Regions from separate parts of the Plantibacter sp. VKM Ac-2885 genome, predicted to be linked through region 1. Evidence: riboswitches for the same ligand, from Rfam matches in the RefSeq annotation. Region 1 holds a riboswitch; the other holds the start of a gene.
What was found. A riboswitch is a leader RNA that binds a small molecule or an ion and turns the genes downstream of it on or off. The one in region 1 is predicted to bind thiamine pyrophosphate.
Positions count from the first base shown of each region.

Region 2: another riboswitch for thiamine pyrophosphate. It lies ahead of ITJ66_RS09455 (ECF transporter S component); the one in region 1 lies ahead of thiM (hydroxyethylthiazole kinase).

Region 1 covers NZ_JADKSK010000002.1:417,304-425,389, forward strand. The annotation lists gene ITJ66_RS14525 (CDP-alcohol phosphatidyltransferase family protein) at 1-910, shown strand, start outside; gene ITJ66_RS14530 (HAD family phosphatase) at 991-1,674, shown strand; gene ITJ66_RS14535 (hypothetical protein) at 1,715-1,921, opposite strand; gene ITJ66_RS14540 (DUF1622 domain-containing protein) at 1,988-2,512, opposite strand; TPP riboswitch at 2,573-2,673, shown strand; gene thiM (hydroxyethylthiazole kinase) at 2,665-3,516, shown strand; gene thiE (thiamine phosphate synthase) at 3,513-4,223, shown strand; gene ITJ66_RS14555 (bifunctional hydroxymethylpyrimidine kinase/phosphomethylpyrimidine kinase) at 4,220-5,788, shown strand; gene ITJ66_RS14560 (pyrimidine/purine nucleoside phosphorylase) at 5,836-6,132, shown strand; gene ITJ66_RS14565 (hypothetical protein) at 6,238-6,639, opposite strand; gene ITJ66_RS14570 (ABC transporter ATP-binding protein) at 6,691-7,395, opposite strand; gene ITJ66_RS14575 (ABC transporter permease) at 7,457-8,086, opposite strand, start outside.
Region 2 covers NZ_JADKSK010000001.1:1,957,814-1,965,899, forward strand. The annotation lists gene gatA (Asp-tRNA(Asn)/Glu-tRNA(Gln) amidotransferase subunit GatA) at 1-431, shown strand, start outside; gene gatB (Asp-tRNA(Asn)/Glu-tRNA(Gln) amidotransferase subunit GatB) at 435-1,934, shown strand; gene ITJ66_RS09435 (hypothetical protein) at 2,050-2,646, shown strand; gene ITJ66_RS09440 (acyltransferase) at 2,617-3,942, opposite strand; gene dinB (DNA polymerase IV) at 4,025-5,323, shown strand; gene ITJ66_RS09450 (hypothetical protein) at 5,333-5,662, shown strand; TPP riboswitch at 5,713-5,821, shown strand; gene ITJ66_RS09455 (ECF transporter S component) at 5,858-6,487, shown strand; gene ITJ66_RS09460 (ABC transporter ATP-binding protein) at 6,490-7,971, shown strand; gene ITJ66_RS09465 (energy-coupling factor transporter transmembrane protein EcfT) at 7,968-8,086, shown strand, end outside.

The sequences.
Region 1 (8,086 bases):
CGTGCTCCGGTGCCTGACACCGACCGCCGCCGGGGTCGCCCGCGTGCCCTACCGGTCGTTCCTCGCGGCATCGCTGCTGGGTTCCCTCCTCTGGTCCGCCGTCTACGTCGGGGTCGGCTCCCTCGTCCGCGCCACGCTCGACACGGTCCGCCAGTACCTCGGCGCCACCGGCTGGGTGCTGCTGTTCGCGCTCGTCGTGTTGGTCACGGTGGTCGCGATCGCCCGATTCCGCCGAGGTGCCGCGATCCCCGGCGACGAGGCGATGATCCCGGTGACCCTGCACGAGAAGACGCCGCTCGCACGCCTCCGGACGCAGCTGTTCTCCGACGACGACTGGAAGAACCTGCCGAACGCGATCACGGCAGGACGCATCGTCCTGCTCCCGGTGTTCGCCGCCCTGGTGATCACCGGCTCCTACTGGGCTGCGCTCGTCGTCGGTGCGGTGGTGTTCCTGAGCGACGTCGCCGACGGGCAGATCGCGCGCCGCATGGGCACGGTCTCCGCGCTCGGCACCTGGCTCGACGGCGTGGCCGATCGCCTGACCGTGGTCGTGGTCGCCGCGTCGTTCGCCATCGCGCAGATCATCCCGTGGCAGGTGTTCGTGGTCATGATCGTCCCCGACCTCCTGCTCGCGTTCGTCGCCGTCGTCGCCTTCCGCGGGACGCCGGAGGTGCCGGTGAGCATCGCCGGCAAGATCCGGACGGTGTTCCTCTTCGTCGGCTTCTTCGCGCTGCTCATCGGCCTCGCGCTCGGCGGCGGGGATCCTGCGTCGGCGCTCTACCGGGTCTTCGGCGGGGTCGGCTTCGTCGCGATCCTCCTCGGACTCCTCGGCCACTTCGTCGCGGCGACCCAGTATGCGCGACGCATGGTCGTCACCTGGCAGCGACAGGGCGTCCGCGCGGCCCGCTGACCGCCGCGCCGACCGCCGTCGGAGGTCGCCGCCGGAGGGCACACGGCCACAGCGCAGGCGGTGTCGTTTAGGCTCGGAGCATGCCAGTCGACTATCCGGACCTCGTCATCTTCGACTGCGACGGCACGCTCGTCGACACGGAACGCATCTCCGTCCGGGTGAACCTGCAGCTACTCAACGAGGTCGGCGGCGACTACACCGAGGCCGAGGTGCGGGAGCTCTTCGTCGGCGCCTCGCTCGAGACGTACGCGACGCTCGTCGAGCAGCGCCTCGGGAAGCCGCTCGAGGCCGACTGGATCCAGCGCTGGAGCGACATGTTCCGCGGCATCTGCGAGCGCGAGCTCGAGGCGGTCGACGGGGTCGTCGACGCCCTCGACGGTATCGCTGCGACCGGGGTGCCGCTGTGCGTCGCCTCGAACGGGATGCTGCACGACGTCGTCCGCAACCTCGGGCAGGTGGGCATCCACGACCGCTTCGACGGGCGCATCTTCAGCGCGACCGACGTCGCCGTCGGCAAGCCCGCACCCGACCTCTTCCTGCACGCCGCCGCCGACTTCGACACGGCCCCCGAGCGGTGCGCGGTCATCGAGGACAGCGTCGTCGGCGTGCTGGCTGCCCGCGCGGCCGGCATGACGGTCTACGCCTACGCCGGTGGCATGACGCCCGCCGAGCGGCTCGTCGGCGACGGCACCCACGTCTTCGACGACATGCGTCTGCTGCCCGACCTCATCCGCGACACCTGGGCGACCTCCGCGGCACGCTAGCCCGCCCTGCGGAGTGGCAGACGCTCTCGCTCTCTCACCGCTAACCGATCGTGTCGCGTGCGTCCGTCTCCCGAGCTGCCCGCGCATAGAGGTGCTGCAGGACGAGTGAAATGACCCCGGCGCCGATCATGGACCACGCCTTCACCGGCTCAACACCTCGGATGAGCAACACGGCGCCGCCCACAGTCAGAACTGCGGCCAGCGTGACCGCGACCCATCGGATCTTGACGAGGAAGGCGAGCCACATAGGGCGACTGTAGGCCAAGCCATTGCGCAAGTCCAGGTCTGATATTTCAGGATGAGCTGGCCGCCATCAGTCTCGACTCCGGAGCTCTGGGAATTCGGACTCGTCCTCGCGGACGGTCGACGTGGTCGGTGCGGTCTGCGTTTGCGTGCCGACGGGCCCGGCCGCCGGCGACGTCGACGCGTCCTGCTCCTCGGCGCGACGTCGGGTGCGTTCGCCGCCGCGCTTGACGGCACGGTCGAACAGCTGCGGGCCGGTTGTCGCCAAGCGCTTCCAGGGGAGGGTGCCCTCGATCTCGATCTGCAGGGAGAAGCTCAGCAGGGTGCGGATGACGACGATGATCGCGAGGACGAGTGCGTCGGTCAGCGATGGCGTCGACGTGACCGTCTTCACGAGGTCGGCGGCCACGAGGATCTCCAGCCCGAGCAGGATGACCGAGCCGATCGTCTCCCGCAGCATCCGGAAGGCCCGTGCGCCGTCGCGCGTGCTCCACCACAGGCGGGCCGAGAGGGTGACGGCGATCACGAAGCCCACGACCATCGCCCCGACACCGGCGACCTCGAAGACGATGGTGACCAGCTCGAAGAAGTCCATCCCTCCATCATCCTCGCCCGCCCGCTGGACCGGAAGCCGGGCCGACCCGCTAGGGTGGTCGCGAGTGACACGGGGTGCCGATCCCACGACGATCGGCTGAGAACACACCCGTCGAACCTGATCTCGTTAGTCCGAGCGAAGGGATGTCGCGAATGAGCATTCGCACACCGCAGCAGTCTGCCCACCCGTCCACCGACGACTCGTCCGTCGGCGAGTTCGCGAGCGCGTCCGGGGACCTCCTCGACCGCCTGCGCGAGTGCACGCCGCTCGTCCAATCGATCACGAACGCCGTGGTGACCAACTTCACCGCGAACGTCCTGCTCGCCATCGGCGCCGCTCCGGCGATGACCGACATCCCCACCGAGGCCGGGCCGTTCGCCCGCATCGCCTCCGGGGCCCTCCTCAATCTCGGGACGCCGCAGACGGAGCAGCGCGAGGCCATGGTCGAGGCCGCCACCGCCGCGAACGACGCCGGCACCCCGTGGGTGCTCGACCCCGTCGCCGTCGGCTTCCTGCCGGTACGGACGGCGCTCGCCGCCGAACTCCTCGCGCTGCGGCCGACGGTCGTCCGCGGCAACGCCAGCGAGATCATCGCCCTCGCTGGACTGGGCGCCGGCGGTCGCGGGGTCGACAGCACCGACTCGGTGGACAGCGCGATCAAGGCGGCCACCGCGATCGCCCGTGCCTCGGGTGCCGTCGTCGCGATCTCCGGCCCGACGGACGTCATCACCGACGGTGAGCGCATCGTCCGCTGCTCGAACGGGCACGCCTTGCTCACCCTCGTGACGGGCGGTGGCTGTGCCCTCGGTGCCGTGCTCGCCGCCTTCGCGTCACTTGACGACGACCGGCTGCTGACGACGGTCGCGGCCACCACCGCGTACACGGTCGCCGCGCAGCTGGCGGCCGCGGAGAGCCGTGGCCCCGGCTCCTTCGCTCCCGCCTTCCTCGACCACCTCCAACTCCTCGACGCGGACACCGTCCGCAGCCTGGCGGTGATCGCGTGAGCGCCTCGACCACCGCGGACCTGGTCCTCGCGGCACGCTCGCACGCCGAGCTCGTGCGCCGTGGCATCGCCACCTACCTCGTCACGGACGCCTCGGCCAGCGGCGATCGCGGTGTCCTCGACGTCGTGCGCCGGGCCGTCGACGGCGGGGTGACCGCGGTCCAGCTGCGGGAGAAGACCGCGTCGGCGCGAGAATTGTTCGACCTGACCGTGCGTGCGGCGGAGGTCGTCGCCGGGCGGGCGCTGCTCCTCGTCGACGATCGGGTGGACGTGTTCCTCGCCGCCCGTTCCGCCGGTGCCGTCGTCCACGGCGTCCACGTGGGTCAGAGCGATCTCCCGGTCGACGCCGTGCGTCGCATCGTGGGTCAGGCCGCCGTCGTGGGACTGACGGCGAACACCTCGGCGCACCTCGACGCGGTCGCAGCGCTGCCTCCCGGGACCGTCGACTACCTCGGCGTCGGCGTCATCCGCCCGACGACGACCAAGCCGGACCACCCGGAGCCGCTGGGCATGGAGGGGTTCGCCGCGATCGCCGCCGCGACCCCGCTCCCGTGCGTTGCGATCGGCGGTGTCTCGCTGGAGGACACGGTCGAGCTGCATGCCGCCGGTGCCGCCGGGCTCGCCGTGGTCTCGGCCATCTGCGCCGCCGACGATCCGGCGGCCGCCGCCCGGGCGTTCCGCAGCGCCTGGATCGAGGTCTCGGCATGAGCGCCGTGGAACAGACGATGACGCCGGTTTCGTCGACCTCGAACCGGGTGCACGGTCGACGACCGGTCGTGGTCCGCGAGACACCCCGGGTGCTGAGCATCGCCGGGACCGACCCGACCGGTGGTGCCGGGATCCAGGCCGACCTCAAGAGCATCGCCGCGAACGGCGGGTACGGCATGGCGGTCGTCACCGCGCTCGTCGCGCAGAACACCCGGGGCGTCCGATCCGTGCACACCCCGCCCGTCGGGTTCCTCCGGGAGCAGTTGGACGCGGTCGCGGACGACGTGGTGATCGACGCGGTCAAGATCGGGATGCTGGGCGACGTCGCGATCATCGACACCGTGTCGACCTGGCTGCAGGAGACCGTGACCGGACCCGTCGTCCTCGACCCGGTGATGGTCGCGACGAGCGGCGACCGCCTCCTCCACCGCGACGCTGAGGCGGCCATGCGCGCGCTCCTCCCGCACGTCGACCTCGTCACCCCGAACCTCCCCGAACTCGCCGTCCTCGCGGACGAGCCGGTGGCGACGAGCTGGGCCGACGCACTCGCCCAGGCGGAACGGGTCTCGGCGCAGGCGGGCGTGATCGTGCTCGTGAAGGGCGGGCACCTGACGGGGACGACCGATTGCCCGGATGCGCTCGTCGACGCCACCGGTGGTCTGGGTGGCGGCCGATCACTCGTCGAGTTCGACGGTCTTCGAGTCGACACACGGAACACCCACGGAACCGGGTGCTCCCTGTCGAGCGCGATGGCCACCCTCGTCGTCCGTTCGGGGTCCTGGACCGAGGCGCTCGGCGAGGCGAAGGCCTGGCTCACGTCGAGCCTCCGGCACGCGGACGCGCTCGCGGTCGGCTCGGGCAACGGGCCGATCAGCCACTTCGCCGAGCTGTGGGCGTCGGCCGGGATGACATCGGGTCGCCAGGACGGCGCCGGTATCCTCACGGGCTGGTGGGAGGACATCGCCGAGCTGCGGGACCGGGTCGACCACCTGCCGTTCGTGACGACGCTCGCGGACGGCACCCTCGATCCGGCCCGGTTCGCCTGGTACCTGCAGCAGGACGCGATCTACCTGCGGGCCTACTCGCGGATCCTCGCACGAGCGAGTGCCTTGGCGCCGACGGCCGAGGAGCAGGTGTTCTGGGCGACCGGCGCGGCGGGCTCCATCGAGGCCGAGATGGAGCTGCACCGCACCTGGCTCAGCACGTATGCCGTCGGCGGTATGGATGCGGAACCGTCGGCGACGACCACGGCGTACCTCGACCACCTGCACGCGGCGACGGTCGACGGCGACTACGGGCGGGTGGTCGCCGCCGTGTTGCCCTGCTACTGGATCTACCAGGATCTCGGTGAGCGACTGGTCGGCGCATCACACGCGGAGCACCCGTTCGCGGCGTGGCTCGACACGTACGCCGACCCCTCGTTCGCGACGGCGAACGCCCGGGCGATCGAGATCGTCGCCGGGGCGGCAGCTCGTGCGGACGAGGCCGGCCGGGAGACGATGCGACGGGCGTTCCTGGCCTCGGCCGCGCACGAGGAGGCGTTCTTCGCCGAGCCGATACGATGAAGGCCGGATCCGCCGCCGCGATCCCGGACCACGACGAGAGGCCCCTGATGCTGACCAGCAACGAGTACTTCGACGGCAAGGTGAAGTCGATCGGGTTCACCACGAATGAGCCCGGTGCTGAGTCGGCCAGCGTCGGCGTGATGGAGCCGGGGCAGTACACCTTCACCACGGGCAAGGCCGAGGAGATGTCCGTGATCTCCGGCAAGCTCCGCGTGCTGCTGCCGAACACGAGTGCGTGGCAGGACTTCGGGCCCGACGCGCAGTTCAGTGTCCCGGGGAGCAGCAGCTTCCAGGTCGAGGTCGAGGTCACTACCGCGTACCTCTGCCGCTACCTCAACATCTGAACGTTGGTCACTGAGCTTGTCGAAATGTCGACAGGCTCAGGGACCGGGGTGAGTGCGCCCTTCGACAGGCTCAGGGACCGGTTCGGGCGTCGGAGCGTCACCGGCTCAGGACCGGTCGACGACCTCGAGCGTGAAGACGACGGTCGAATCGTCGGAGCTGTTCGTCAGCGTCACCGTCGTGCTCCCGACCTCGAGCGGCTGCAGACCGGGGTTGAAGGACGCGCCGCCTCGGGATCCGCCCGGCACGTACTCCGCGATCGACGGATCCTCGATCTCCGCGGACCACACGGTCGGATCGACGGCGACGAGGTCCACCACGTTGTCGAGGCCGACGGTGACGGTCCGGCCGTCCTGATCGACGAGCTGCACGATGACGGGTGCGATCACGCCGGCCTCGCTCGCGGAGCTCTGACCGGAGGGCGAGTCCGCGCCACCGGTGCAGGCACTCGTGCCGAGCACGGCGCCGACGATCGCGATCACGGTCAGCCCACGGGTCGCACGGCGCATGGCGGTCCTCTCTCGACGTGACCTCACCCTACCGCCGGGCGACGGTGGACCTCAGGACCGCAGGGCCAGCGCGTCGGCGGCGGCGCTGAGCCGACCGTCCTCCATGACGAGCACCTGGTCCATGCGGTCGAGGTGGCTCCGATCATGGGTGACCAGCAGCGTCGCGGCGCCCGAGGTCGCGGTGAGTTCGAGGATGAGTTCGATGATCGCGGATCCACGCTCGTGGTCGAGTGCACTGGTCGGCTCATCCACGACGAGAGCGTCGGGCTCGTTCATGAGGGCGCGCGCGATGTTGACGCGCTGCCGCTGACCACCCGAGAGCTGATGCGGCCGCTTGCCGGCCTGGTCGGCGAGCCCGACGGCGGCGAGCAGCGTCGCGGCCCGCTCGCGGGTGTGCGTCCGGTCGGCCCGCGACGTGCGGCCGCCGAGCGTCCCGAGGACGCACAGCTGCTCGAGGGCCGTGAGCGACGGCAGCAGGTTGGCCTGCTGGAACACGATGCCGAGCCTCGTGCGGCGGAAGTCGGTGGCCGCACGGCGGTCGAGGGAGGTGACGTCGACCCCGGCCACCTCCACGAGGCCGCTGTCGGGCCGGATCAGGCCGGCCGCGACGGCGAGCACACTCGACTTCCCGGAGCCCGACGGCCCGGTGAGTGCGGTGACGGTCCCGGCCGGGACGGTGAGGGTCGCGTGGTCGACGGCGGTGACGCGGTGGTCGCCGTCGGGAAAGGTGAGGGTGACGTCGGTGAGCGAGATCATGCGGTGACTCCGATGGTGACGAAGGTGGGTGCGAGGAAGGATGCGTGGAGGGCGTGCGCGTTCACCGGTTGCCGCCGAGCGCGGTCAACGGGTCGGCCGAGAGGATCGACCGCAGGGCGAACGCCGCGCCGATCAGGCCGAGGGCGATCATGATCACCCCGGGCACGAGCGTCGTCAGCGGGCTGAGCACGAAGGGCAGCGCGGTGCCCGCCGCGGAACCGAGTGCGGCGGTGATGCCGATGCCGAGTCCGACGCCGAGGACGAGGAGGACGAGCGCCTGTCCGAGCGCATCGAGCGAGAGCCGACGGGTCGTCGCGCCCAGCGCTTTGAGGATCGCCACGTCGCCCGCGCGCTGCATGGTCCACACCGTGAAGAAGGCTCCGATGACGAGCGCGGAGATCCCGAACAGCATGGCGACCATGAGGAGGAGCGACCCGATCTCGGAGCGGAACGAGCCGATCGCGAGCAGTGACGACAGGACGTCCTTCGACACCGTGCCGGTGGCCTGCTCCGCTCCCGTCACCGCATCGGCGCTCGGGTTCCCGGTGATGGCGAGCGCGGTCGCTCCGTCGCCGGGCGACCCTTGCGCAGCCTGCAGCGACCGCCACTCGGACAGGCTCGTCCAGACGACCGGCGTGTGGCTGTACCACTGGTCGTCGACGACCGAACCGACCCGGAGTTCGCTGCCACC
Region 2 (8,086 bases), on a different contig from region 1:
AGGTGAAGCGACGGATCATCCTCGGCACGTACGCGCTCAGCGCGGGCTACTACGACGCCTACTACGGCAGCGCCCAGAAGGTCCGGACGCTCATCCAGCGCGACTTCGCGGCGGCGTTCGACCAGGTCGACGTCCTCGTGAGCCCGAGCGCCCCGACGACGGCGTTCAAGCTGGGCGAGCGTATCGACGACCCACTGGCGATGTACCTGAACGACGTCACCACCATCCCGGCGAACCTCGCCGGCGTGCCCGGCATCAGCGTGCCGATCGGTCTCGCCCCGGAAGACGGTCTGCCCGTCGGCATCCAGTTCATGGCGCCAGCACGGGAGGACGCCAGGCTCTACCGGGTCGGCGCCGCCCTCGAGGCGCTTCTCGAATCGACGTGGGGGCACACCCTCATCTCGCAGGCACCCGCTCTCGGAGGTCGGTAACCCATGGCCAAGGACAAGCTCCTCTCCTACGAAGAAGCCCTCGAACTGTACGAGCCGGTGCTCGGCTTCGAGGTGCACGTCGAGCTGAACACCAAGACGAAGATGTTCTCCTCGGCGCCGAACGGCTTCGGCGACGCTCCGAACACGAACATCTCGCCGGTCTGCCTCGGTCTGCCCGGGTCGCTCCCGGTCGTGAACGAGCAGGCGGTGCGGTACTCGATCAGCCTCGGGCTCGCCCTCGGCTGCTCGATCGCACCCTCGAGCCGTTTCGCGCGGAAGAACTACTTCTACCCCGACCTCGCGAAGAACTACCAGATCTCGCAGTTCGACGAGCCGATCGCGTTCGAGGGCTCGGTCGACGTCGAGCTGGCGGACGGCATCATCGTGACGGTGCCGATCGAGCGCGCGCACATGGAGGAGGACGCCGGCAAGCTCACGCACATCGGCGGCTCCACCGGCCGTATCCAGGGTGCCGAGTACTCGCTCGTCGACTACAACCGCGCGGGTGTGCCGCTCGTCGAGATCGTCACCAAGCCGATCTACGGCACCGAGCACCGGGCACCCGAGATCGCGAAGGCCTACGTCTCCGCGATCCGCGACATCGTCGTGGCGCTCGGCATCTCCGACGCGAAGATGGAGCGCGGGAACCTCCGCTGCGACGCCAACATCTCGCTGCGCCCGCGCGGCCAGGAGAAGCTCGGCACGCGTACCGAGACGAAGAACGTCAACTCCCTGCGTTCCGTCGAGCGCGCCGTCCGCTACGAGATCCAGCGGCAGGCGGCGATCCTCAAGGACGGCGGATCCATCGTCCAGGAGACGCGGCATTGGCACGAGGACACCGGTGCCACGTCCGCCGGCCGGCCGAAGAGCGACGCCGACGACTACCGGTACTTCCCGGAGCCCGACCTGCTCCCGGTCGTGCCGTCGCCCGAACTCATCGAGGAACTCCGAGCGGCCCTGCCCGAGCAGCCGGCCGTCCGCCGCCGTCGGCTGAAGAGCGAGTGGGGCTTCACCGACCTGGAGTTCCAGGACGTCGTGAACGGTGGTCTGCTGAACGAGATCACGGCCACCGTCGAGGCCGGCGCCGCTCCGGCCGCCGCACGGAAGTGGTGGACGGGCGAGATCTCGCGGATCGCGAACCAGCGCGACGTCGAGGCGACGAGCCTCGTGTCACCCGAGCACGTCGCGGCTCTCGCGGCGCTCGTCGAGGCCGGAACGCTCAACGACAAGCTCGCACGCCAGGTGCTCGAGGGCGTCATCGACGGGGAGGGCACTCCTCAGGAGGTCATCGACGCTCGCGGTCTCGCACTCGTGTCCGACGACGGTCCGCTGATCGCCGCCATCGACGAGGCACTGGCCGCTCAGCCGGACGTCCTCGCCAAGATCCGCGACGGCAAGGTCCAGGCCGCCGGCGCGGTCATCGGCGCCGTGATGAAGGCGATGCGCGGACAGGCCGATGCGGCGCGTGTGCGCGAACTCGTCCTGGAGCGCGCCTCGCAGTAGCGGTCACTGCTGCACCCTCGGGCCCGAGCCACCGTCGATGACGGCGGCTCGGGCCCGATGTCGTCGGCCAGGGGAAGCCCTGGTGTCGACTGCTGGCCCGGCATACACTTCCGCCATGCTGGTCGAAGGCACCATGCGGTGGCAGGTCACGGAAGACGCTCCGATGGCCCTCATGCTGGCGCTCGCGTTCCGCGACATGGCAGGGCTCGGGGGGCGATGCGTCGCGCAGCTTCCGGCAGTCACGCCGGGGCTGGAGCGGATCGACGTCGCCGGCCTCGACCTCGACGCGCTCGCCGTCCAGTTCGACGGCTGGTGGACCGGGATCGCCCGTCGCGACACGCGCCTGTTCATGGCCGAGGTCCGCCCACCCCACTTCGAGGTGTTCGATCGAGCCCTCGACCTGCAGGAGCTCGCCTACCGGGCGTACGACGACGCGCACCGCTGGGCGTCGGCTCGCATCCGGGAGTACGAGCGCGCGCTCGCAGGCCGATCGCCGAGTCGCCTCACCGACGTCTACGAACTCATCCGCGAGCGTCAGTTCGAGTTGCGCCGGCAATCCAGCTCGTTCCGGTTGGACCTCGAGGTGCTCCCGATCTGCCGACCGGGTGCCTGGGTGGTCGCGCCCGACACGATCGTGGTCAGTGAGTCGCTCCGGGACGACCGGGAGGCCTTCCGCGAATGGCTACGGCCGCTGGTCCACGGCCTGGTCTGATCCGCTCGCGACGCGCTCGACCGGCCGACGGGTCGGGTTCAGGAGCACGACCGCGATGATCGAGCCGACAGCGCCGGCAGCCGCCATCGCGGCGGTGAGCGGGTGGGAGATCTCCGCGAAGGGCATGATGAAGGCGCTCGCGAGTGCGATCCACACGGCGACGTGTGCTGGCTTGCGTTCCGGGTCGAGGCGCAGCTTGCGGGGGTGCTCGACGCGGCCGAGGAGTGTGCCGACGCCCGCGAGCAGGACCGCGACGACGAGCAGCACGACCGGTCGGGTCCACCACCACGCGGCGCTCAGCGGTTCCGCGAAGGGGATGCCGAGGGCGAGCTGGAGACCGGCGACCGCGATGATCAGGGGGAGATGCCAGAGGTACACCGTCATCAGCCGGGACCCGATGAGGAAGACGACCGCTCGCGCGGCGCGGGTCCGCATGATGGCGGTGAGTAGCGGGTGCACCAGGGCGAGCAGGGCGAGCTGCCCGACGCCGAGGACGACGAGGGGGAGGGTCGGCGGGTTGAGGTTGCCGAGCATGCTGGTCGAGTACGGCATCCAGGTCGTGATCGGCACGAGCGCACCGTAGGAGACGAGCACCACGGCCACGAGGACGAGGCGCGGAACGGAGCGGAGACGTCCGTCGGCCAGGAAGAACCCGAACTGCTGCAGCAGCGGCCAGACGAACACCAGGTTGACGAGACCGATGCCCAGGAGGCCGGTCGAGTAACGGACCACGTCGACGAGTATCACGCCGGCTAGCAGCGCCGCACAGGTCAGGAAGGGGTGGCGGTCGTGGCAGGTGGCGAGGAACGGGGCGACCGCCTGGCAGAGCAGGTAGGCGGCCAGGAACCAGAGCGGGGACCCGACGCCTGCGGCGACGGCCTCGATGATGGCGGGGTCGACACCGAACGCCCCGGCGAGCCACAGCCCCGCGGCGAGGAAGAGCAGGACCGGGATCGTCGGCAGGGCGAGTCGGAAGACCCGGGACCGGAGGAAGTCGCTGGTCCCGCCACCACGTCGGACGGTGCTGCGCCAGCCGGTGATCGTCGCGAAGCCGCCCACGATGAAGAACAGCGGCATGATCTGGCCGAACCAGGTACCCGTGTCGAACCAGGGTTGCTGCTCCAACGCTCGGGAGATGCCGATCGCGCCGTCCGGCTCGACGGCCACCGCGACCATCAGGAGGTGGACGATGACGACCGTCACGACGCACGCGACGCGCACGAGGTCGAGGGCGAGGTCCCGCCCGGAGAGGTCTGGGACCGCCGGGGCCGACCCGGTCCGCGTTCGCGTGCTCATCGCCGGACAGCCTAGCGTCGCCGGGCCCTCCCGCCTCGGCCCTTGTGGAGAGCGTGTCGGAGGCGACTGCGACAATGGAGGCATGAGTCGGCAGGATGGAGCGTCTCGTCGCGTCTCGGCGCACGATGCCGACGACAGCGGTACCCCCATCCTCCACGTCGACATGGACGCGTTCTTCGTCTCGGTCGAGCTCTTGGAACGGCCCGAACTGCGCGGTCTGCCGATCATCGTCGGCAACAAGGAGGGGCGGTCGGTCGTCACCTCCGCCAGTTACGAGGCTCGCCGGTACGGCGTGCGCGCGGCGATGCCGGTGTCCCAGGCGATGCGCCTCTGTCCGAGCGCCGTCGTGTTGCCGCCCCACCACGGCAGGTACCGCGAGTACTCCGACCGGGTGATGGAGGTGTTCGAGTCGGTCACGCCGCTCGTCGAGCCGCTGAGCATCGACGAGGCCTTCCTCGACGTCTCCGGTGCGGTCCGGTTGCTCGGGAGCCCGCGGACGATCGCCGCGCTCGTGAAGCAACGGGTCCTCGACGCGACCGGTCTGCCGTGCTCGGTCGGCCTGGCGTCGACGAAATACGTCGCGAAGCTCGCCTCCGGCCTGTCGAAGCCCGACGGCCTGCTGGTCGTGCCCGCCGACGAGACCCTGGCGTTCCTCCACCCGTTGCCGGTGGGTGCGCTGTGGGGCGTCGGTGGTCGGACGGAGGAGCAGCTGACGAACCGGGGCATCCGCACCATCGGTCAGCTCGCCTCCACCCCCTTGTCAATGCTCCAGCGCGCGGTCGGTGAGGCCTCCGGTCGCCGACTCCTCGAGCTCGCGAACGGGATCGATCCGCGCGGCATCGAGCTGGCACGACGCGAGAAGAGCGTCAGCCACGAGGTGACCTTCCCGACGGACGTCTCGGACCCGACCATCCTCAAGCGCGAGCTGCTGAACCTCGCCGGCCTCGTCGCGATCCGGCTCCGGAAGGGCGGCTACGCCGGACGGACGATCAGCATCCGCGTCCGCTATGCGGACTTCAGCGTCGTCACCCGGTCGCGCACCATCGGCGAGGCCACGAACGTCGGGCGTCGGGTCTACGACGAGGCGGCGTCGCTGTTCGACGACCTCGATCGCGGCGGACGCCTCGTGCGCCTCGTCGGGGTGAAGGTCGACCAGCTCGTCCCCGCCGATGAGGCCGGTGCCGGGCTCTGGGACCCGGACGAGGAGTGGCGTGAAGCCGAGCAGACGATCGACCGGGTCGCGAGCCGGTTCGGCGATCTCGCGATCGCTCCCGCCTCCCTCCTCGGCAAGCCGAGGCGTCGCGGACTCGGCAGTCGCGGAGACTCGCAGGGTGCTGGGAGCACGGATCAACCCCTTGGACCGGTGGATACCGAGCGGTAGCCTCGCGGTATGACGAATCTCGTGGAGAAGCTGGCAGAACAGGCGAAGGGGCTCGGCGTGTCCGCAGCCTACGGGGAGCAGCAGGACGTCGACGGCACGAAGCTCGTGCCCGTCGCACTGACGTACTACGGCTTCGGCGGCGGCTCCGAGGGCGACGGCGACGACGCCCCGAGCGGCGGCGGTGGCGGTGGCGTCTCGATCCCGGTCGGTGCCTACATCAAGACCGACGAGGGTCTCCGTTTCGACCCGAACCTCATCTCGCTCATCGCCGTCGCGATCCCGTTCATCTGGGTGAGCGGCAAGGCTCTGGCCGGCCTGATCAAGGCCCTCAAGAAGTAGCCCTCCCCGTCGCACCCCTGTCGTGCGACTGCGCACGGCAGGGGTTAGACTCGTGCCACCACGGGAGTCCGGTGAACCGGGCTGAGAGGAAGGTATTCGCCTTCGACCGTCGAACCTGATCTGGATCATGCCAGCGCAGGGAGACCATTTCTCGCTATCCCGTGCTCTTTTCCGTCTACAGGAAGGGCACGTATCGTGTCAGCATCGACCAAGATCTCACCCTCTGAACGCGTTGCGTCGCGGACCTTGCGCTGGAGGGTCGTCGACATCGTCGTGGTCGCCGTGCTCGGCGTCGCGACCGGCCTCATCTTCTGGGCGTGGAACACGCTCGGATCACTCTGGTACGCGGGCGCCAGCGCCGTCACGCCCGGTTTCGGCGGGATCGCCGTCGGAATCTGGCTCCTCGGTGGGGTGCTCGGCGGACTCATCATCCGGAAGCCCGGCGCAGCGCTTCTCGTCGAGACCATCGGAGCGATCGTCTCGGCCCTCATCGGCAACGCATGGGGTGTCACGACGGTGTACTCCGGCCTCGCCCAGGGCCTCGGTGCTGAGCTGGTGTTCGCGGCGCTCGCGTACAAGCGCTTCGGCCTCGTTCCGGCGATCCTCGCCGGTGCCGGAGCCGGGGCCGGCGCGTGGCTCCTCGAGCTCGTGATGTCGGGCAACCTCGAGAAGGGTGTCGAGTTCAACGCGATCTACCTCGGTTCGCTGCTCGTCTCGGGCGCGATCCTCGCCGGTGTCGTCGGATGGGCACTCGTCAGGGCACTCGCGTCGACCGGAGCGCTCAGTCGGTTCGCGTCGGGGCGGGACGCTCGGCGCGAGGTCTGATCGTGCCGGGAACGGCTGCGACCGGTCCGGCGCGCGTCGTCGCGCGGGACTGGGGGTGGCGTCATGCCGGTCGGAAGGCCTGGGCGGTGCGCGACCTCGACCTCGTGATCGAACCGGGCGAACGGGTCCTCCTCCTGGGGGCGTCCGGTGCCGGCAAGTCGACGCTGATCCACGCACTGGCCGGCGTCCTCGGCGGCGCGGACGAGGGGGAGTCCCACGGCTCGCTCCTCGTGGACGGCGTTCCGCCTGAACGGGCGAGGGGTCGCATCGGGCTCGTGCTGCAGGATCCCGACTCGCAGGTGATCCTGTCCAAGGTCGGTGACGACGTCGCCTTCGGCTGCGAGAACCTCGGCGTCGAGCGCGAGGAGATCTGGCGCCGCGTGGACGCCTCACTGGAGGCCGTTGGACTGGACCTGCCGCTGGACCACTCGACCTCGGCGCTGTCCGGCGGTCAGAAACAGCGGCTGGCCCTCGCCGGCGTACTCGCCATGCACCCCTCGCTCCTCCTGCTCGACGAACCGACCGCGAACCTCGACCCGGCCGGGGTGGCGGAGGTGCGGGACGCCGTCGCTCGGCTGGTCGATGACGGTTCGTCCACCCTGGTCGTCATCGAACACCGCGTCGACGTCTGGCGCGAGCTGATGACCAGGGTCGTCGTGCTCGACGCCGACGGCGGTGTCCTCGCCGACGGGCCACCCGACCTCGTCCTCGACGACGTCGGGCAGCGCCTGGCCGATGCGGGCGTCTGGGTGCCGGGCATCCCGCTGGGGTTGGCCCCTCGTCCGGTGTCCGGCCCATCAGCGGCGGTCATCACGACCGACGACCTGGCGATCGGTCGAACGCGGAAGCAGCCGGTGCAGGAGCACCTGGGGCTCGCGGTGCCCGAGGGCGCGGCGACCGTCATCGTCGGCCCCAACGGGGCGGGGAAGTCCACGCTCGCGCTCACGCTGGCGGGACTGCTACCGGAGATCACGGGGACGGTGACCGCCGCTCCGCAGCTCGCCGGCAGGCTGGGATCCCGGCCGATACGCTGGAAGTCCACCGAGTTGCTCACGCGCATCGGGACGGTCTTCCAGGATCCCGAGCACCAGTTCGTCTCATCGACCGTGCGGAACGAGCTCGGTGTCGGCCTGCAGGCCCTCCGCTGGTCCCGGACCGCCATCGACGAGCGGGTCTCCGAGATCCTCGAGGCGCTCGGATTGGGTCGTCTCGCCGAGGCGAACCCGTTCAGTCTCTCGGGCGGTCAGAAGCGCCGGTTGTCGGTGGCCACCGTCCTCGCCGCCCGACCGGCGGTCATGGTCCTCGACGAGCCGACGTTCGGGCAGGATCGACGCACGTGGCTGTCGCTCGTCCGCCTGCTGCAGCAGGAGCTCGAGCGCGGCGCGACGATCGTCTCCGTCACGCATGACGCGGGGGTCGTCGAGCATCTGGGCGACCATCGCATCCTCCTCGAACCGCTGGAACTCGGGAGGCGGGCTGCATGACGAGCGTCACTGCAGCGGAGCGCTCGACGGTGTTGCACGATCGACCGCCACTCGACCGGGTGAATCCGGTGACGAAGGTGCTGGCCGTCCTCATCCTGTCCGTCCCGTTGCTGCT